One region of the Isachenkonia alkalipeptolytica genome, then DNA from elsewhere that is predicted to be linked to it. Evidence: riboswitches for the same ligand, from Rfam matches in the RefSeq annotation. Region 1 holds a riboswitch; the other holds the start of a gene.
The links. A riboswitch is a leader RNA that binds a small molecule or an ion and turns the genes downstream of it on or off. The one in region 1 is predicted to bind glycine.

Region 1 (8,796 bases):
TAAAACATTTTCATAAACGCCAGCTTGCACAAGAGCAGCTGCCTCAATTAAGGCATGGGTTGGTGCTGCACAAAAAGCTCTAAGATCCGATCCGGTAGCATTCACTGCACCGATCATTTCAGCGATAGATTTGGCAAAGTTGCCACCACCCCGTTGATTGATATCTCCGCAGGCTTCTTCTGAGCATTCGATAACATAATCAATATCTTCTACATTGATTTCATTTTTAGCAATTAAATTCTCAGCCGCTAATACTCCAGAGGCTTTTACCGCTAAATTTTCAAACATTACATGGGCATTCAGGTTCGGATCGGTTTCATGAGCTCTTTTAACGCAACCCACCACTTGATCATTATGATAAATTGCTTCCGCGGCAAAATGATCAATGGATTTTTGAATATCCTCCATAGCTTCCCCATCTTTTAATTTTGCTATATGTTCTTCCTTAACTAAGGGATGAGCTTCCAATTTCTTTTTAATTTCTTTGCTAAAACTGCTTTCAATCATTACCAAGTCAAACACATCGGATATTTTCATTAGACCGATAAATTCGTCCTGGGGCATGATTTCTCCGAATTGACCGAAACGCTCTGCCCCTTCCACTTTTTTATCGTACCAAGGCATTTCATAATCATTTAGAGCTTCCGGTTTTATTGTTCCGATATAAGTTTGATTCGGCGGATAAGACACCACTTCTTCAAAGCTTCGTAAATGCTGGGGTAATTTTTTTAAATACTCGGATTCCGGGTTGGTTCTTCTTTCTCCCGTTTGCGTGGTTCCGCTATGGGCAATCATGTCCGGGGTGTGAACTAATACATAACCCGCTCCTTTTAATACTGAATAATTCATAACTGTCACCTCCATAAATTTTAGCAGTTTTTAAATTACCAGCTACTCCGGTGGAATAGCTGGTAATTGATATTCATGGTACTTCATGTTTTAATCGCCTTAGTCAAATACGGTTTGTCCGCTAACTTCCGTTGTCAAAGCTTCTAAAGAACGTTCAACAATCTTTCGGCGTAAAGCTTTTGCTTCTTCAGGGTCTAAAGCCGGATTTCCTAATGGGTGGGGGATCGCAATTGCCGGAACAATTCGGTTCGCTCCTACCGTTAAGGAAATCGGTACTACTGTACAAATGTGAACTACCGGAATGCCGGCCCGTTCAATTTCTTTTACCATCGTTGCACCGCAACGCGTACAAGTACCTCAGGTGGAGGTTAATATAACCGCATCCACACCGTCTTTGATCAACTCTTGGGAAAATTCTTCCGCAAAAGCTTTAGAGCTTCCAACAGAAGTTCCGTTTCCGGTTGTAGTATAGAAATAGTTGTGAAGTTCTTTGATTTTTCCTTCAGTCTCAAGGTCTCTTAATACATCTACCGGCAGCACGCAGTCTGCATCAGCGTTCGCATAAGTGGGGTCATATCCACCATGTGCGGTTTCATGACTGGCCTCATCCAAGTCACTCAAGTCATCAATAGAGTATTTTCCGTATTTTGATGCACTGGAAGATTCAATTCTGTCAGGATTCCCTTTCGGAACAATTCCTCCCGAGGTTACTAGTGCAACCTTTGCTTTTGAGATGTCTTTAACCGGAGGTAGTGGGTCTACACGATCAAAACTCGGCATAGGATATTCTGTCGTAAATCCTTCTCCAGACATTTTTTTCATCAACATATCTACGGCTCTTTTGGAACCTCTTGTTTTATGGAAATAATTCTTTCGAATACCCATAGGGATATAGTTATCCTCTTCAGGACTTCCAATCTCCTCATTTTTAAGCATTTTCACTGCCAGTTTCCCCATTAAAGGGATGGCTTTTCGCATCTTTGCTGCAGAGTTTCCGGTTTCGATAATATGCACCGACTTTTTAAACATATCAGCACCGGGGTTTTCCGGGTACATTCCTGTCATACTTGGAATGTTTAGTTCGCTTTTTACAGCGTCAGCAATCGTTCCGCAAGCTACACCATAACGGCCCGCATTAAAAGCAGGTCCGGCGATGAAAAGATCTGCATCGTACTTTTTTACCATTTCCAACACATCTGCCTTGGCTTCTTCAAGGTTTTCATTAAAGTAAGAGTCACCGCAAATAATGGTCGCGACAATTTCCCCTTCATCTTTTAGGGCTGTTTGCAGGGCCATACCAGGGCCTACTACCCCTTCTCTCACTTCCGGTTTCATACCCGCTTTTTCTTCTCCGCCGATACCGCCGAAAAATTGATTTATATAATGGACAATTCTTTTTTTACTCATTATTTCCCCCCTCTCTAAATTTTACGGGAACTGAATTAATCATTAAACTTTCCAAATTCTCCTCGGATTTCTTCCATTTCTTCAATGATCTCATCAACTTCAAGAACCATTTCCATCATTCCGATTTGATCATCATATACAGTTTCATCTACAGCACTTTTGAAAGTTTCTTCTACTGCGTGAAATACTCTTAGTCCCAACTGGACTCCTGCTAATGGACCTGCAAAGGTTGGATCTCCGTTTGTTACGGTTTCTGCGGCTAATCCGGCAGCTTCAGCTTCCGCTGCTCCGATTACGATTACCATGTTTTCCGCACCGTGTTTTTCCGTAAGATCTTTAACTCTTTGCTGATTTTCTAAATCCATAGCACCTGCAGCCGTTCAGACAAAACACTCCGTGGAAGAATAAACCACTTCGGAGTCAGTGCTTTTTAAGCATTCTTCGATAGCCGGTCCTGGAATACCGTCTCTATCGCCAATGATGATGATTTTCTTTCCATCAAATACTGACATATTTACCATCCTCTCGTTTTTAATTTATATTTCTTATAGTAAGGTTTAAACATGTGTTAGCAATTTTTTTCCTTAACTTTAGATAATGGGTTCGTTTGTTAATATACAATCATAATTTTTGAAATTAATTTCCCTTACTGGTTAATTTCACAAAGCCGGTTTCGTTGGTAGCTCCGGTGATTGCTTGTATTTCAACCTCAATGCTGCCGTCGGCCCGCAGGCTTCCATCAAATCCTCCTGCAATGGAATCTACGTAGTCGGTCATTCCAATAATTTTTTTCATCGGAGGCAGAAGAATCACTTCATTAGCATTTCCGTTGGTTACCACCGCATCGGCTTTTGGATCCGCGTCGGCTAAAGATTGGGACGCGCCATCCCTTCCTGCATATTCATCGGTAACAATTACGGTTTTCACATTTTTCTCTTCAATTTTCTTGCAATTCATAATCAAATCCGTATCAGGATTTCCAAAGCCTTCCTGAGAAACAATGGCCCCGTCCAAACCTAAATATTCCGTAAGCTTTGCGGTCCAATTGGAAGATCGCTCTTTGTCCGCAAGATAAACATTTTCATTGGTAATAATCACCCCAACAAAGTTGATCTCTTTACCATGTTTTTCATAAAGATCTTCAATAATCCCATTATTTAAGTGTACATAGGTTGGGTTTTTGTCACAAGCAGAAACGCAGTTCCCACTGACAATAGCTCCATCCATGATTTCCGTGGGATATAGCAGTGTGGGCACAATTTTTTTTGCATCCACGCCATAGACGTAGGTGTCATGAAGCAAGCCTTGTGTTTGAAGCATGTACACATATCCGATTTTCGGTAAATCCGGATATTCTTCAACGGACTCTAATAGCGGTTTAGTTTCATATTCTTGAACTTCATCGGCCTCAAGTTCTTTAGCAAGTTCTCCTAAATACTGAGCGGCTTTAAATCCGATGGTTCTTACCGCTTCTTCATGATCGTACTGCTTCACACCTTCTACCGGGTTTGCCACAACAACTACATTATGGGTTTGAGAAAACGGAGAATATTCTGCTCCGGGGCCGGACATATCAATAATCCCTTCCTGAAAACCTACAATTTTACCCGCAGTAACTACTGCAACATTTTTAAGTGCGTGAGTTGTACCGCTACCGACGGTGTCCACTTTGCTTAACATTCCTGGAAAAATCCCTCCGGGTCCTTCAACTTTCACCCGTGGTTCGATTACATCCTTTACCGGTGTAATTCGCACTTCATCTCCTGGATGGGTAATATCGATATCAATGGATTCAATATGCTCATCTCCACCAATAGCCTCTAACATTTCTTCTTTGTTAACAAAAAGTGTTTTGTTCTCAACCTTTGTAGTATCACCAAACTTCACATCTTCAATAAAAATTCTGCCTAACTTAAGCTTCAAAACCTTCACCTCCCTTTTTAATTAAAGACCTGCAAAGCCATCTCTACAGGCCTTCTAAAACCTTAAACAAACTTTTTAATCATCGCTTCTACGTTTTCCTTAGAAGCTTCATCTTTAGTAACCTCTTCTTTCTTCTCTCCATTTTCATAAATGGCAATGGTAGGAAGCCCTAAAACTTTTTGTTTGATCGCCAATCTTCTGGCTTTGGTTGTATCAAGCTTTACAAATTTCACTTGATCTCCATAGACCTCTTCTAAGGCTTCAATATCCGGCATTAAGGCTTTACAAGGTTCACAACCTTCGCTCCAGAAATCTACTAAAACTGTTTTTTCTTCTTGCAATACTTCTTCTTCAAAGTTGCTCTTATCTACAGCTAGCATTTCATTCACCTCCTTGAAAGGGTTGATTTTAGGCTTTATTTATTTTTTATTATATAATTCACTAAGAAGTGAAATATAACCTTAACTATTCTTCAAAAGCGTGTTCAATATATTTTTCCGCTTGGATAGCGGCAACAGCTCCATCTCCTACGGCAGTAGCTACCTGTCTTAGGGTTTTCTCACGAACATCCCCCGCTGCAAATACTCCCGGTATGTCGGTATGCATATTATCATTTGTAATAATGTATCCCGCCTTAGATAACTCCATTTTTCCTTTAAATAAATCGGTTTCTGGAATGTAACCTACAAATATGAAGATTCCAAAAGTTCCGTCTTCCTCATCTGCTTCGTGTTCAGTAACTTCCCCAGTATTCAGGTTTTCAAACACAATAGATTCTACCATGCCGTCCCCTTTAATCTCTTTAACTTGCGTGTTCCAGATAAAGTCAATTTTCTCATTTTTAAAAGCTTTTTCCTGAATTGACTTCGCCGCTTTTAGTTCTTCACGTCGATGGACAATGGTAACTTTTCGGGCGAATTTTGATAAGTGGATGGCTTCTTCCACGGCAGAGTCTCCGCCTCCAATGCAAAACACTTCAAAGTCACTGAAGAAATCTGCATCACAAGTCGCACAGTAGGAAACCCCTTTACCCGTTAACTCAACTTCTCCGGGAGCACCTAGTTTTCGTGGAGTTGCACCCGTCGCTACAATTACAGATTTTGCTTTATACGTTCCTTTATCTCCTGTAAGAACTTTGATTTTATCTTCTAGGTTAACTTCTTGAATGGTGTCTTTTTCAATCTCTGCACCAAATTCTTTACATTGTTCCACCATTCTTGCTACTAGATCCGGCCCTGTGGCATTTTCAATGGACCCTGGATAGTTGGCAACTTCATCGGTGGTGGCGATTTGGCCGCCGGGCTTCTCTTTTTCCAATACTAGGGTAGACATTCGATCCCTTGCTGCATATAATCCTGCGGTTAAACCTGAAGGTCCTGCGCCAATAATAATAACGTCATAAATTTTTTCCATGCTTTCACCCCTTGATTTGATTTTTGATGGTTTTCATAAGTATATATACTCAAGCTTATGCTTGAAACGCCGACTACTTCGCTGACTCTAAAGCTCCTTTGATTAAATGATAATCAATTTCCTGAAAATCACTTAAAAGATCTTGCCTAAGACCTTGGGTGCGGTCTTGAATAGAAAAAAATTTTTTTGTGGTTTCTATACTGTCTTCAATCATTGTTACCGATTGGTAATTCAAGGATTTTGCCTTCCTTGAAATAAGAAGACTTTTATACGGTGTTTCATTTGGCTTAATACTTCCCGAAAGAGGATGAGATAAAAGTTCGTGCCCTTTATGAATTTGGTCCCGGGCATAGTATAAAACCTCCAGGTAACTTCCATCAAGATATAGCAGGAATTTTCTGTTTTGATACATGCTTTTTACTAAAGGATTATTGGTTACAAGCAAATAATTCACGCCCACCCTCCTTTTCTTTTTGAAAGAAATTTCTTTCAATTTATACAAACAAAAACAGAGGAACTATGACAACGCCCGGTTGCATAATCCACTCTGTTCGATTTACCTGAGAGTTTATTCCCAAAATGTCTTGGGCTTTGCTCCTTCGGTGCACTTTATGTGCTTTCCAGAGAACTGTCCAAGTACGGTCCTTTTGCCTGAGAGATTCACTAAAAAATGGGGTTTTTAGTTTATTCCTTCGGCGCCCGGGTTGTTTCCCGAGTCTCTCCCACACTCTTCATCCAGTGTTCTGCTATGAATTTTTAACTTCACAGTCATTATAATATAGATAATTTAAAAGAGCAATAACTTTTAATGAAATTTTAATATTTTTTTAACGAACTTCTTTTTAATATTAATTTCCTCTATTCTCCACCTAAAAATCCGAATCCTCTTTCAACATCATAGGAAAGTTCCATTGCCTTAATACTTCATAAATCACGACTGCGCATGCATTCGATAAATTAAGGGAACGGGCTTTTTCAATTTGCATCATGGGTATGGTGATATTGTTTTCAGGACTTTCTCTTAAAATCTTCTCAGGGATCCCTTTGCTTTCTTTTCCAAACATGATATACAGATCCTCATAGCTTTGATAATTGACATCACTGTAGAGGCGATGAGTTTTGGTCGTTGCATAAAAGATGTTTTTATCCTGATGCTTCTGATTAAATTCTTGATAGTTTTTGTAGTAATAAACTTTTAAAGAACTCCAATAATCGAGGCCCGCCCGTTTTACTGCCTTTTCTTCGAGGGAAAACTTAATAGGCCCGATGATGTGTAAAGTGGTATCGGTTACGACACAGGTTCTAGCGATATTACCGGTGTTTTGAGGGATTTCCGGTTCTAATAATACGATATTCAACGACATGATCCATCTCCTTTATAATCTGCTTCTTAATTACTTAATTCTTGCGGGATTACTAATACAACATTTTACTCTACCCCGGGATAAATGTCTATAAAGCTTAAATAAATGGGTATGATTTATTGTATATTCTTTAAAACTATTTCATAAAGGCGGTGGGTAACAATGAACACTCCTGAAAATCAAAGCACCTTTAATATCACTCATATTTACCACAGCGGGGTAATGATTGAAACCGAAGAAAAACTTCTTATCTTCGATTATTTTCATGAAAACGGCGCATTTGATGAAAAAGAATTTTTAAAGCTTCTACGACATCATGGGCATAAGGATTTTTATTATTTCGCAACCCATGGTCATCCCGACCACTTTACCCAAAAGATCCTCACTCAAGATTTTCAAAGTTCACAGGGCATGACCCGATATGTGTTCAGCGACGATTTAAAGACATATCATCAGGCTCACAGCAACATCACCCTTTGCCGGTCTTATCAGGACTTTGTAATTGACGGTTTACGAGTCAAGACCTTTGGCTCTACGGACCAAGGGGTTTCATACTTAATTGAAATTCCCCCAGAAAACAAATTAATCTTTCACAGCGGAGATTTAAACTGGTGGCATTGGAAAAATTTCTCCGAAGAAGAGAAGTTGCAGGAAAAGAAAGACTTTTTAGCAGAAATCAATAAACTCAAAAACCATTTGATTGCGAAGAACTCAACGCTGGATATCGGCTTTGTTCCCATAGACCCAAGACTTGAGGAGTTCTATGCCCTGGCCGGCAATGCTTTCTTAAAAGAAATTACACCGAAAATAATGTTCCCTCTTCACTTTCGTAAGAATTATTCCATAACAAAGGAATATAAGTCCCAATGTAACTTTCCGGAAATTTTTCAAAGCATTGCCCATCCATTGGAGCATTTTATTCTACAGTACTAATCTTTCTTCCCACTAAAAAATAATCTTTTTAGTAAAGAGTGTTTGACATGTACTGCTTTAACAGGGCATAATTCCTGGCAGCAAAAACACCTTATGCAGTTCCTCAAATCTGCATAGGGTTTTTTATTTTTCATTCGGATCACTTGGGCCGGACAGACTTTTGCACAGTCCCCGCAGGAAATACACTGCTCATGATCAAAAGTGGGTTTTGGTAATAAAACACTGTTTATGGGACCCTCCAAGAATTGAGGGACCCTCCCTTTTGCAAAATTCAGATCAACAATATCCGGTGTTTTGAACGGTTCTAACATAAAGTTTTCAGGAAGGATCCCCTGGATATTTATCTTAGCAAAGTCCTGATCAAGCAGCCCTCTTTCAACAGATCGCAGTATTGTAGGAACTGTGAAAGGATCGATATTAACCAACTGACAGGCCACAACGTCTAAAGCATAGGGGCTGGATGAACCAATCACTGCCCCTACTTTTCTAAGATCCCCAGCGGAAGGCCCTTCCCCTTCCATTCCTATAATACCATCCATAAATGAAAGTACCGGGGTTTTATAGTTGCAGACATCCACTAACATATTGGAAAAGTTTTTCAGTTCCGGGTACTGAAAGTGATACTCCGCTTTGATCAGCCCAGGAACAATTCCATACATGTTTTTTACCGCTCCTGTAAACTTCATCATCCCATGGGTCTTCAGTTTTGATACAGAAATCACTTTATCCACCTGTTCAAGCACTTCTATAGCAGTGATATCCGTTAATATTTCAGCACCGGGGTTGGGTTTTGTAATTTCCGCTGTATTATAGTTTAATTCAAAGCCACTATGCTCTGCCATTGCTTCTATTCCGCAGACTCTATAAACCCCCCGGAGCAAGGTTTTGTTAAAGGGTCCCCCGGGAC
Region 2 (8,796 bases), on a different contig from region 1:
CGGTGCTTAAGTGAGGGAACCTCAATGCTCATTACATTCAGTCGGTAGTACAAATCTTCCCGAAATAAATTCTTTTTCACTTGTTCCTTAAGATTTTTATTTGTAGCTGCAATTATTCGAATATCTATTTTTACCGTCCGACTGTCACCCAGCTTTTGAATTTCTTTTTCCTGAATAACTCTAAGCAACTTCACTTGCATATTCATAGGTAAATCCCCGATTTCATCCAAAAAAATGCTTCCTTTGTGGGCCAATTCAAATTTACCGATCTGGCCCCCTTTTCTTGAACCGGTAAAAGCGCCTTCAACATAGCCAAAAAGCTCAGATTCTAAAAGTTCATAGGGAATCGCCCCGCAGTTCACCTTTATAAAAGGGCCGTCTTGGCGCTTGCTGTCATTATGAATCGCATGGGCAAAAAGTTCTTTTCCGGTTCCGCTTTCTCCCGTTATTAAAACCGTGGACTCGGTTTCCGATGCTTTCGTACCGAAATGTTTTGCTTCTTTAATGGCTTCGCTTTCGCCAATAATACTCTCCCAACTATAGTGCGCTCCCTGAATTTTTTTAAGTACTTTTTTATAATGTTTTAACTCCGTGGTCAGTAGTTCATTCTTCTCTATGATCTGTTTCAGTTCTTCTATGTTATCAAATAAGACCATTCCGAAGCCGTATTCCGACTCTCCCTTTCGGTTCAATATAGGGATCCTATGAACTATGGCGGTCTCACCGTTCTGAAAGGTATGTTTCCAGGCAATTTCCGATTTTTTTCTCTCCATCACGTAGGGAAATCGGGTGTTTCGATTGATCTCTCCCACAGTTTTACCTGTGGCCTTCTCCTTCGTTACTCCCAAAAAGTCAGCAAAGGACTGGCTGATCATTAAAATTTTGGAATAGGCATCTATCAAAATAATGGATACCGGTATGCGGTCAAAAATAGAGTCCAGCACATTGATCACATTCTCATCTACTTGAATATCCTTATTTTGATTTATTCCCGCGGACTCTGTTCCTTCAAACACTTTTGAAACACTCCATTTATTCACTTAATCTCCCCCTTGTTGTGACAATCGGTTTATGAAAACAGCGTTATAGCAGCCAAGTTTTCACCCGGTGAACGCCCTCCCTAGCATCTTTTGCATAGGCATCTGCTCCTAGTTCCCGAGCATAGTCTTCCGTCAGTACCGCTCCACCCACAATGATCTTGCATTCGGGGTGCTGATTTTTAATCGCTCTTATTGTTTTTTCCATAGATCCTAAAGTAGTGGTCATTAAAGCTGATAAACCAACAACTAAATACTCCTCCCTTTCCATTTCCTCTAAAATCACTTTAGTTTTCACGTCTTTTCCCAAATCCTTGACGAAATAACCATAATTATCTACCAAAGTCCGAAAAATATTTTTTCCGATATCATGCAGGTCTCCTTCTACGGTTGCCAACAAAATTCGTCCTTTTTTCTTGGCATTACCATCGGAAGTCCCTTGGTTGATCAATTCTAAACCGGATTTTAGAACTTCCGCCCCTTGGATCAGTTGAGGCAAATACACTTCTCCCTGATCATAACGATTTCCTATCTGATCGAAGGCTTTCAGTAGCTCCTCTTCAATGAAGTTCTCATAATCAGCCAGATTAAAGAAATGCTTTTTTATCCACTGAAAAATTTCCCTTCTAAATTCCCGAGGATCACCATCCAGCAATAAACTTTCCCAGGATTTTTTAGGTGTTTTTTCTTTGAGTTCTCTGCTTTTATCCTCTATTCGATTGAAATAAAATGAATTTGAGCCTTCTTCATTCAAGTTTGAAAAAGTACGGAGGTAATTTTTCCCTTGGGGATCCTGATTCGAAAGAAGCTTAAATAAAGTAAGACTCTCATTCATACCGGGATCTCCAGGGTCCATCATTAGTACGTCCAGGCCTTCATATAAGGCTAAGGTTAAAAAACATTGGTTGATTTTACTTCTTTGCGGCATTCCGTAAGAGATGTTGCTTAATCCGAGAATGGTTTTACAGCCTAAATCCTTCTTAATCATTCCTAAGGCCTTTAGGCTTTCGGTTACCTGCTCCGGTTCGTGGGCTACGGTCAGAGCTAAGGGGTCGAAAATGATTCGTTCTTTTGGAATATCTAAAGCTTTAGCTCGACGCAGGATTTTCCCAGCAATTTGAATTCTTCTATCAGCGGTTTTAGGTATTCCCTGTTCGTCAAAAGTTAAAGCAATAATGCTGCATCCATATTTTTTTGCTAAAGGGAGTACGTTTTGTAAGGATTCTTCCCCACCGTTTACGGAATTAATTATCGGTACACCGTTATAGATTCGAAGGGCGTTTTCGAGTGCCTGCACATTGGAGGTATCTATCTGTAAGGGTAAGGGGATCACCTGTTGGATAGCTTCAATTACCTCGGGAAGCACAACATCTTCCGGTACGCCGGAAGTCCCGGTATTAATATCTAATATATCCGCCCCCTCTTTTTTCTGAAGGATCCCTTCCTGTATAATGCTGCTATAATTTCGACTTCTCAACGCGCTTTCAATAAAAGGCTTTCCTGTGGGATTGATCCGTTCACCAACTATAACGGATTCTTCAATGAACAGTCCTTGATTGTAGGAACAGGTAAAAGGATAAACCCTTTCTCTTTTAGGTGACTGATAAACCTTACCCCGCAGTTTGCTTTTTACTGCTTCAATCGTCTTAGGACCGGTTCCACAACACCCTCCGATAATTTGCACTCCCAGATCCAATAGTTCTTCTGTGAAGGCGGCATAGTCCTTCGGAGCTAAAGGGAATCGATCCTCTCCCTTATGATGTATGGGAAGGCCTGCATTTCCCTGAACCATTACGGGTTTTGAAAGATAAGGGATGCTCTCCCCCAACCAGGGGATTATTTCCTTCGGACCTACAGAACAATTGATGCCCACAACATCAGCACCAAAGGCTTCCAGGGCACGAAGAGCAACCTTCGGTTCCAGTCCGAGAAAAGTTCTCCCATTTTTCTCAAAGGACATGGTGGCAAAAACCGGAAGGTCCGTTTGCTCCTTCGCCGCAAAGATCGCCGCTTTTATTTCGTATAAATCTGTGAAAGTCTCCAGTAAAATCCCGTCTACACCTTCTTCTACCCCAATTTTGATTGTCTCGTGAAAAAGTCGGTAGGCTTCTTCGAAGGAGAAATCCCCCTGGGGCTTCATAAGCACTCCAAGAGGTCCGATATCTAAGAAAACCTTTTTCGGTTTTGCTTTTTTTGCTATTTCTATACCTTTAGTAAGGATCCTTTGTAATCGATCTTTGTTTTGAATTTTCAAGGGGTTTGCGCCGAAAGTGTTCGTGGAAAGGTATTCTGAACCCGCCTTAACATAGGCTTCATGGGCCTTATATACTGCCTCTGGATGAGAGATATTAAGTGTTGTTAGATTCTCCACATGTTTAAATCCTTGCCGTTGCAGTTCCGTTCCCAGCCCACCATCGAAAAGTATTGTTTTTTCATTATGATGAAAAGTGCAATGCTCTCCTAAGGAACAATCATCACATTTCCCGTTATTCTCCATACCGATACTATTGCTCAAGGGAATAACCCCCGTGATTGTTTTTCTTGGAATCAACAAATGATGCTTGGTTATATGAATTCCCAAGTGATTTTCTGAGTCCAAAAGCTCAAGAATTTCCTTATGAAGACTTAATGGACAATCTCCATAGCCGGGACTAAAAGAGTTGAAAACACCCTCCCATTCCTTTTGCAACTCTTGTCTCAAATCTTCCACAGCAACTTCCGTATACACACTGCCTATGGCCTCAAAAGCCAAACCTTCCAAGGTAGATCGAGTTTTCCCTTCTTCAATCATCCTCTCCATTTCCTCTCCTAAAGTCACAACAAAAACTGCACCATGACTGACCTTGTTAAAATATTTTCTTAAGTTCTTTCCGGAGATGATCCACTCTAACTCTTTTTTTGGAAAAACCTTCAATGCACTTTTGGGTTGTACTTTTTCCCTAACTCTGGAAAGGCAATTTTCCAGTAGTTCCTCTAAGTCATTCGAAAGGACTCCATCGGGGTGTCCCATATAACGAAGTATCTTTTTTCGATCTTCTTGTAGTAATCGCATCTCCACCCCTCCTTAATCCGAAATTTATCCTTGCCTTGATTTAAGTAATTTCTCCAACAGTTCCTTTTACACAAGTCGGTCCGTTAAGTAGTCCTTTCCTTGAAAAAAATTCTCCCTAATACCCATACCCTCATTCGTTTTAAAGATAAATTGAGTGTATTATGAATCTTTAAAACTGTCAATTCCAATAAGGATTTTTTTATCTTCGAAAGCTATTACCCCAAAACGAAACAATTACCCTACATGTAAAAAGGAGATTATCGTCGCTGTAATACCGATTACTGTTCCAAGTAGTAATTCACTTATATCATGACGTTTCAACTTTAACCTCGACCAAAAGACTAATGGCATCACTAAAAATACCAGACCGGCTTTAAAACCAAAGACAAAAGTTATCAGAGTTATCGGTCCCGAAACTCCACAGGCATGGCCGCTAGCCTTTTTTCCAATAATAAAGTTGGTAACCGACAATAGAATACCTGCCACAAGGTAAACCATAAACAATGCCTTCACACCTTGTGGCGCTTGTAAATATAATGTCCCTAGAAATCCTAAGACCTGTCCTGTCACCCCAGTGACAAATGCCAGATTCCGCTCCCATGTTCTTCCCTTTGTTCTGAATTTAGGAACCAAATATTTTATAGCATAAGCACTGGAGGGTACGATCACTAAAAAAACAATGGACCAGATAACCCAAAACTCCTGTTTATTATAAAAAGAAAAATCAATAAGATATATACTCATAATAGTTAATAAGGCTACCATCGGTACTACGGTTATGACGCTGATTCCTAAAGCCAGTTTGTTTTTCATACACTTCTCCCCCTCTTATGATTCATCTGTTTTTCTTTGAAAACTGTATCAGAGGAATATGAACTGAATATGAACTGTAAAGCCCGGTTTAAACGGCGGAGGCTTCCATGGGGTTATTGGATTCTTTTCCTTCTTTTTTTCCAATTCGTGGTTGATAGTTCCTAAAGGTTTTTGCACCGATGATTCCTGCAAGGATCCCTCCTGCCATGGCAAACACTAAAGAAAGGAATACCGTCAGAGGGCTATTAAATGCAAAGGGGGCAATAAGGCCGGGAATTGGAGATGCGGTACCCGGTGCGTGATTCACTATACCGAAATACGCTGCAGAGAGTCCTGCAAGGGCTCCCCCTAGAAAGTTGGAAAGATAAATGGGAATAGCATTCGCACTTACTATATCCGCCTGAGTTAACGGTTCCAACATGATTGCCAGGCTTTGACCACGGTCTCCGAGTTTCAGTTTTGAAAAAACGATTCCGTTGGTGAACGCACCGCCAAAGGTGGCAATGGCTGCAATGCCCATAGGTAGCCCTGTAAGGCCCAACATAGCAGTAAGGGCCATGGAACTTAACGGTGAGGTGCACATTACCTTCATAAGCCCTCCTAAGATAATGCCCATAAAAAGTGGTGACTGCAGCGCGGCTACAGAGATCATCTGACCAATACTGGAAAGCGTGGAATCCACCATAGGCCCACTGCTAAGGGCAATTATTCTCGCGAGTGGAGCTACTAATAATGCCCCAAATATAACATTCATTCCCGCAGGTATGCGTCGCTCAATATGGGGGGTGACTAAACCCAGGATGTAACCTGCAATGAATCCCGGAAGAATTCCCGCTCCTCCCACTGCTACGCCCGCGGATACCGCAAGGACAGGATTCACTTTCATTTGAATCATTGTAAGAGCAACCGCCGCGACTCCTCCCATGCTCCCGGAGACTTTGCCTACTTCTCCAAGAAATGCAATGTCCAGAAAATCTCCGGTAATATACAAATGGATGGCCTCCACTAAGAAAGTGGCAATCGCCGCACTGGCCAATCCGGACATAGCCTCTTGACCCTTAGGGGCCTTAAGACTAAAAATCGAAAAAATCAAAAGCATTGCAATTAACATCATGGTTCCAAGTAATATTTCCATGTTCCTTCCTCCTCATAAATTTATGTAGTATTCCTGTGACTAACCTTTAACTAACTTAATATAGTTTTGAGATTATTCCTTTCAGTAAAGCTGTAAATCCCCTCCTTCTTTTTACCGATTTTCCGGATTATTTTTAAATTGACAACAAAAAAAGGACGGAGAAACAATCGCACGCAAATTAAACATGCCTATTGTTCTCTGTCCTTTGTATCTGAAAGTTTCATAAGGATTCTTTGTTTTAGATCCCTTACTTGCTTCGTCGACGACCCCTCGGGTACTCTCCAGAGTTGTGTCCCGGTATTTGTACATAACCTGAAAGCTTCGGTACACCTTATGGCTTAGTGTCCCTTTCTCCTACGGTATGGGCTTTACCCATTCTCCAAATACCAATCAACCACATATAAAGTTTTAATCTGATTTCATCATAACGAAATTCATTCGAAAGGTCAATGAATTTTATAATATATAAGAAATTTAAGTTAAAAAGTGTACCAAGGGGTCGGACCCCATGGTACACTTTTCAGCCTTTTCTCCGAATAATATATTGCAGCAACGTAAAAAACAAAGATAAGACCACCATGGCGAACCAGGGGATGATAACAACCATATTGCCAAAATCAAATCGCCAAACCCACTTAATAAAAATTTCAAAAGGAAAGTAGCGGAATCCGAACAATAGTAAATTTACAGCAACTGTTAAAATGAGGGATAATATTATCATTCGTTTAATATATTCTAAGAATTTCACGCTGACTGCTCCTCTACTCTAATAGTATTGGTGTAATTCGTATAATCCGATCATCCTCCGATGCGGGGACCCCTCTACCATCCCGGTTGTTTGTAGCGATATATAAGGATCCTTCATGATAAACTACGGTCCTAATTCTACCGTAATCCTGAAACAGGGCTTCCTGACGCAGGAACTCTCCTTCCCGGTTAAAGTCAATACGCATAACCATATTGCCTCTCAATCCTGCAACATAAAGGGATTCCTCCACAAGATCTTCATGATGATAAAAGTCCATCCCTGAAGGGGCCAATGTAAATTCTGTATAACATACTACCGCTTCCTCAAAATCCGAGTCCTCTTCATCGCAGGTAATCTCGGGCCAACCGTAATTGCCTCCGGGATGTATATGATTGATCACGTCTAATCGCGTAGGCCCGTGCCCACTGGAAAAAAGCTCTTCTGTCCCCGGATGCCAGGCCAACCCCTGGGGATTGCGTATCCCATAGGCGTAAACCGGACTCTGATCAAAGGGATTGTCTTCGGGAATTCCTCCGTCGGGATGCAATCGTAAAATCATTCCTGCCAAAGAATCCACATTCTGGGCAAGTTCCGGATCCGCAGCGTCCCCCGTGGCAATATAAAGCATTTCATCGGGACCAAATTTGATCCGCCCGCCATTATGAATTCTTCCTCCAGGAATACCCTCTATTACCACTTCTTCTTCTCCTATTTGGTCTTCTTCAAAGGTATAACGAGCAACACGGTTGTAAAAATCCCCATCTTCCCGGTAGGTATAATATAAGTACAAATAAGCATCCTCTTCAAATGTCGGACTAAGGGCCATTCCTAGTAGGCCACCTTCCCCCGCATGCTCTACGGAATGAATCGTGGCAATTTCCCCCTCGTCTAAAATTTTAACCCGACCGGGGCGTTCTGTAACCAATATTCTGCCGTCGGGAAGATGAACAATTTCCCAAGGGATCTCAAGATTCTCTGCAACCACCTCGATCTCATAGTCGATATTCTCTATAGAGTGTCTTTCGCCCTCCTCTTCCCTAACAGGTTCTTTTTCATCTCCCTCTTCATCCCTGTGAGCGGTGGAATCTTCCCCGGGAAGTAACTCTTCCTCGAAATCCGGAGCAAAAATCGTTCTTGCTAAAAAATAATTAACAGCCCCGGTTTGCCACAAGAGAATTCCGGTCACCGCAATTACAAGTACAATCCATAAAGCCGTTCTTTTTTTCTTCATCTCTCTCCCCCTTATAATTCATTCTATTGATTTTGTTTTAATTATTTTCACTCTTTCTCTTCACTATGCTTTACTATGCATCAAAAAAAGTTGACTCGTCTTACCCTTGGATTTTCAATTAAGTACACTGCTTGACATTACATTTTATATTTTTAAATTGCCTTACATTTATATATACCACAATTTTTAAACGTTATCCCATGGAATTATCCGCGATAAGATTTTTTCCGATAATTTCGGGTACAAATAGAGCAAGGTAAGACTTAAATTAATAATCGAGAAGGAGATGAAATTATGGCAATCGGAGATATTAATGAGTTAGAAGCTAAAAAAATGAATCATCCGGAAGTAAAAGATGCTACTATGAAAGTCGCAATTTCTCCCAAAGAAGGATGGGAAGATCATGTGATGCGGATTATGGAAGTGGAGCCCGAGGGTTTCACACCGAAACATAACCATCCCTGGCCCCATATTAATTATGTAATCCAAGGAAACGGCACCTTATTGCTAGATGGTATGGAAAACCCTATTAAAGCAGGTTCCTATGCTTTTGTTCCCGCTGAAAAGCTTCATCAGTTTAAAAATACCGGGAGTGATACGTTAAAGTTTATTTGCATCGTTCCCGTAGAAGGTCATCAATAACAACTACTCCGTTTTTTAAATCATAAAACCTCCCTTTCAAGATTTTATATCCTATAGGGAGGTTTTATGATTTATTTTACTTCATTAAACAAAACTATTTAGCCGCCAAGCGGTTACGACTTTTGGATCAATATTTTC

Region 2: another riboswitch for glycine. It lies ahead of ISALK_RS07985 (PTS sugar transporter subunit IIC); the one in region 1 lies ahead of ISALK_RS11910 (GrdX family protein).

The regions. Positions count from the first base shown of each region.
Region 1 is NZ_SUMG01000018.1:21,315-30,110, reverse strand. Features, by position in the region: gene grdC (glycine/sarcosine/betaine reductase complex component C subunit beta) at 1-849, opposite strand, end outside; gene grdB (glycine reductase complex selenoprotein B) at 949-2,256, opposite strand; gene grdA (glycine/sarcosine/betaine reductase complex selenoprotein A) at 2,292-2,768, opposite strand; gene ISALK_RS11925 (glycine/sarcosine/betaine reductase component B subunit) at 2,893-4,179, opposite strand; gene trxA (thioredoxin TrxA) at 4,242-4,559, opposite strand; gene trxB (thioredoxin-disulfide reductase) at 4,645-5,592, opposite strand; gene ISALK_RS11910 (GrdX family protein) at 5,666-6,046, opposite strand; glycine riboswitch at 6,138-6,218, opposite strand; glycine riboswitch at 6,222-6,327, opposite strand; gene ISALK_RS11905 (tRNA (cytidine(34)-2'-O)-methyltransferase) at 6,462-6,956, opposite strand; gene ISALK_RS11900 (MBL fold metallo-hydrolase) at 7,119-7,889, shown strand; gene ISALK_RS11895 (DUF362 domain-containing protein) at 7,886-8,796, opposite strand, start outside.
Region 2 is NZ_SUMG01000008.1:13,005-21,800, reverse strand. Features, by position in the region: gene ISALK_RS08000 (sigma-54 interaction domain-containing protein) at 1-1,040, opposite strand, end outside; gene ISALK_RS07995 (homocysteine S-methyltransferase family protein) at 1,084-4,089, opposite strand; gene ISALK_RS07990 (hypothetical protein) at 4,324-4,902, opposite strand; gene ISALK_RS07985 (PTS sugar transporter subunit IIC) at 4,991-6,037, opposite strand; glycine riboswitch at 6,226-6,332, opposite strand; gene ISALK_RS07980 (PQQ-dependent sugar dehydrogenase) at 6,799-8,016, opposite strand; gene ISALK_RS07975 (cupin domain-containing protein) at 8,311-8,658, shown strand.